Regions from separate parts of the Chryseobacterium capnotolerans genome, predicted to be linked through region 2. Evidence: riboswitches for the same ligand, from Rfam matches in the RefSeq annotation. Region 2 holds a riboswitch; the other holds the start of a gene.
The links. A riboswitch is a leader RNA that binds a small molecule or an ion and turns the genes downstream of it on or off. The one in region 2 is predicted to bind S-adenosylmethionine.

Region 1 (2,208 bases), 180 kb from region 2:
AGGTGGAATTTCTCCAGGTGAGCTTTTGTATTACCATGGATCAATTCCACGTAAAACAACTTCTTTTTGTTGAGTGATTTCCTTTCTGATCTTCCGGTATTGAATAAGACGTTTAGGATTGATGCTTTCATAACTGCACCAAGAGCTTTTGACGGAACGAATGCTACTACCAATATGGCACCTCGTCTTTATAATGTTACTTCCTCAGATGTAAAGGTATGGGTTTCAGAAGTTTCAACCCATACAGGGGACTCACATGGGGCTAACCTTTTAATTTCTCCAGATAATTATGCTGAATTTGATGATGGGGTTTATCTTACACAAGCGAGAAATGAGACCGTGACCTTTGATGTAACTACGGTGGATAATAAATGGTTTAGAGTATATTATGTATTGCGTATTGATAATAAATCTACTGTAAGTAATGGGAATGGAAATACTACAACAGACTCCAGTACTGCAGATAACACATTGGAAGTTTATATTTCTATTCAAAGATTATATTAATGTTAAGATAATATGATGTGCGTGATAAGAGTTGCTTGTAAAAGCAGCTCTTTTTTTTGATCTATTCATACGAGAGAGGTCAGCAGTTTTTATACAAGAAGTGGTTTAAGAGGGAAAAGTTAGGACTAATGTAGGTTTGAGTTATTTTTAATGATATTTGTCATATTTGTGAAAATGGTAATTTTTCATAACTATTTATATTAGCAGGTTTTAATTAAAATTTATATTAAATTTTGAAAAATTATCATTAAAAAACCATAAGTCTACTTGTTTTATAGACTAAAAGTTTATAGCTTTGCAACCATATTTCGATCGGCTTATAAAGAAAGATGGAGGGAACTGACCCTACGAAGTCTTGACAACCTGCATTCGTGTAAGGTGTTACATTCAGCCTTTAAAGGAAAAATAAGCATTTGGTTTATCGTATTTATCGATGCCCTTTGCTGACTTTTCAGTAAAGGGCAAAATTTTAATATATGATAAATAAAATTGATTATGATTAATAAAAATTTATTTAATTCTAAAGTTTGGATTCCACCAGTTGCAGTATTTTTCTTGGGAATAGTAAGTGTAAGTGCACAGAATTCCAAACCGAAAAAAGATACACTTAAAGAAAAAGAAATTGATGAAGTAGTGGTAGTAGCTTATGGGAAGGCTAAAAGAAACAGCTATACCGGTTCAGTCGCAACTATTTCCAGTGACAAAATCAATAACAGACCCGTTACTAATGTAACAAAGGCATTAGAAGGACAGGTTCCGGGAATTCAGGTTACCGGTGCTTCAGGACAGCCTGGAGCAACATCTACAATCAGAATTAGAGGAGTAGGTTCAGTAAGTGCTTCCAGTGAGCCTTTGTATGTTGTGGATGGAATTCCTTTTGACGGAAATATCAATGCTATCAGCCCTAACGATATAGAATCTATCAGTGTTCTGAAAGATGCTACAGCAAGTGCTTTGTATGGTTCCAGAGGAGCGAATGGAATCATTATTATTACCACAAAGTCGGGTAAAAAAGGAGAAGCAAGAGTAAATCTTAATATCAGCCAGGGGTTCTCAGGCCGAGCGGTAAAAGATTATGAGCAGGTGAATACGGATCAGTATTTCCAATTATATTGGGAGGCAATGAGAAACGGATATCAATCAGGTTCAATATCTGCGCAGCAGGCAGCCCAAATGGCAACAGATAATATTATTTCTAATTTAGGAGTTAATCCTTATGGAGCTAATTATCCAAAACCTATAGGAACTGACGGTAAATTATTACCTGGAGCTAAAGCTTTATGGAATGATGACTGGAGGGACATTTTGCAGAGAGTGGCTTCCAGAAACCAGGTAGACCTTGATATCAGTGGTGGAAGTGAAAAAAGTAATTATTTCTTTTCATTAGGATATCTGGATGATAAAGGAATGGCGATTGAATCCGGATTTAAAAGATATAATACAAGATTAAAGCTCAATTCTGAAGTTAAAAGCTGGCTGAATGTTGGAGTAAACTTAAGCTATACCAACAGTATTCAACAGGCTCCAAGTTCTTCAGATTCTAAAGCTAGCAATGTTATTCAGGCTGCAAGAGTAGTTCCGTCTTTCTATCCTTATTATGAAAGAAATCCTGATGGATCTTATGTACTGGATGGAGAAGGAAACAGAGTGTATGATTTTGGAAAATACAGACCTGCTGTAGCACTTCCGAATCAGAACTTA
Region 2 (2,208 bases):
GTTCCTCTTTTTCAGGATTTACCGTATTGCTGCGATGAATAATAAAATCATTGATCCCGTCTTTAAAATAAGTGTTTTCTGCCTGTGGAGCTCCATACAGCTTTGGGGTATTGGTTTCATTTTCACAGAATACCCTTTGTGTATTGTCTTTTCTTGAATAAAATTTCTTAATGGAAATACTGTCGTGCTCAATATTAATACTTCCGTCATAAGAAGCATGCATGTCAGCTTTATAGGTATTGTATCCCCATTTCCAGTTATTTCTGAACCAGACAGTAGGAGCTACTACTATGGGTGCATCTTGTTGACTTCGGTTACAAACTGTTATTCTGACCAGAATATCATTGTGATCAGCTTTACAGTATTCAATGAAAATATCAAAATAAGCATCGTTATCAAAAATTCCGGTATCAAAAATCTCATATTCCGGTTCCTGTTTGCTGCGTTTTCCGTTTACTGCAACAAGCTCGTCATAAGGAAATTCATTGATTGGATATTTATAAACCATCTTCATATAACTATGAGTGGGTGTATTATCCAGGTAATAGAAAATTTCCTTGATATCTTCACCGTGGTTTCCTTGAGGATTACTTAAACCAAAGAAACGCTCCTTAACGATCTTATCTCTTTTATTCCAGAATGAAAGAGCAAAACAGAACAGCTGTTTTACATCAGAAATTCCTGCAATACCTTCTTCCCCCCAACGGTAGGCATAACTTTCTGCGTTATTATGATTGGTGTGGTTCCATGCATTTCCGTCCGGGCTATAATCTTCTCTTACATTTCCCCATTGCCGGTTGCTTACATAAGGTCCCCAGTTTTTCCATTTGGTATCTTGTAATCTTTCTTTTTCGGCGATCATATATCATCATTTTTCCATACGAAGGTAGTTTTTTTGAAAAATAATTCCAATTGTTTTTGTCTGAAGAATAATTAATATACTCTTGAGATACTAGTATTTAAGGGCTTTTTTAAATATTAAATTAATTTTTTTTTGATTTTAAAAGAAAAGAACTACCTTTGCACCATTCGTTCATTCAAATATTGAAAATGTTATCAAGAAAGGTTGAGGGATTAGACCCTATGAAACCTTAGCAACCCTTTGCGCAAGCAAAGAAGGTGCTACGTTCTACCAAAATCATTTTGGACAGATAACTTACTGAAGTTCTTTTCAGCCATTTCCTGTGGCATTTTCAATTGTATTAAAATATATAATAGAATTGAAAACAGAACTAAACTATATTAATCTTTCGTATCAAACCCATTCCCAAAAGGAATACAATATCTCGTTAAGCTATGAGCTTTTCGGGAAAGATCTGTTTACAGCCCCTATCATTTTAATCAACCATGCTCTTACCGGAAATTCAAATGTATCCGGTGAAAAAGGCTGGTGGAAGCAGCTGGTAGGAGAAAATCAGATCGTTGATACCCATAAATATACAGTTCTGTGTTTTAATATTCCTGGAAATGGATACGATCATTTTTTAATTGAAGATTATGAAGACTTTACCCCTTCAGATATAGCCAATGTCTTTCTGAAAGGGCTGGAAGCTTTACATATTACAAATCTATATGCCATTATTGGTGGCTCTCTGGGGGGAGGGATTGCATGGGAAATGTTAGCAAAACAACCTAAGCTGGCAGAAATTTTTATTCCCATCGCCTGTGATTACAGAACTCATGATTGGCTTCATGCACAATGCCTGGTTCAGAAATTTTTATTAAATGATAAAGAAGAGCCATTACAAAAAGCAAGAATCCATGCGATGTTGTGCTATAGAACTCCGGAATCACTTAATGACAGATTTCAAAATCAATACAATAAGGAGAAACAACGCTTAGAATCAGAAGACTGGCTGGTTTATCATGGTAACGCATTAAACGAAAGGTTTAGTTTACAAGCGTATAAGCTGATGAATCATTTGCTGATGAATATCAACACTGATAAAACAGCTCTGGAGACCATAGAAGCACGAATGCACATGATCTCCGTAGATACAGATTTATTTTTCCCGGCTTCTGAAATCCGAATGTGTTTTGAGAATCTGAAAAAGAAAAAGGAGAATATCTCTTATCACGAGATCCAATCTATACACGGGCATGATGCCTTCCTAATGGAATATCAACAATTAAATAATATCATAAAAAACATTTTATAGAGTCATGAAAAATGCTAACGAAATAAAATTTTTAAAGAACAGATCAATT

Region 1: another riboswitch for S-adenosylmethionine. It lies ahead of H5J24_RS21370 (SusC/RagA family TonB-linked outer membrane protein); the one in region 2 lies ahead of H5J24_RS20465 (alpha/beta fold hydrolase).

What each region holds. Positions count from the first base shown of each region.
Region 1 covers NZ_CP065589.1:4,443,980-4,446,187, reverse strand. Annotated here, with positions in the region: gene H5J24_RS21380 (hypothetical protein) at 1-73, shown strand, start outside; gene H5J24_RS21375 (hypothetical protein) at 70-507, shown strand; SAM riboswitch class I at 822-919, shown strand; gene H5J24_RS21370 (SusC/RagA family TonB-linked outer membrane protein) at 1,003-2,208, shown strand, end outside.
Region 2 covers NZ_CP065589.1:4,265,047-4,267,254, reverse strand. Annotated here, with positions in the region: partial or broken gene H5J24_RS20470 (MGH1-like glycoside hydrolase domain-containing protein) at 1-862, opposite strand, end outside; SAM riboswitch class I at 1,051-1,158, shown strand; gene H5J24_RS20465 (alpha/beta fold hydrolase) at 1,221-2,159, shown strand; gene H5J24_RS20460 (ACT domain-containing protein) at 2,164-2,208, shown strand, end outside.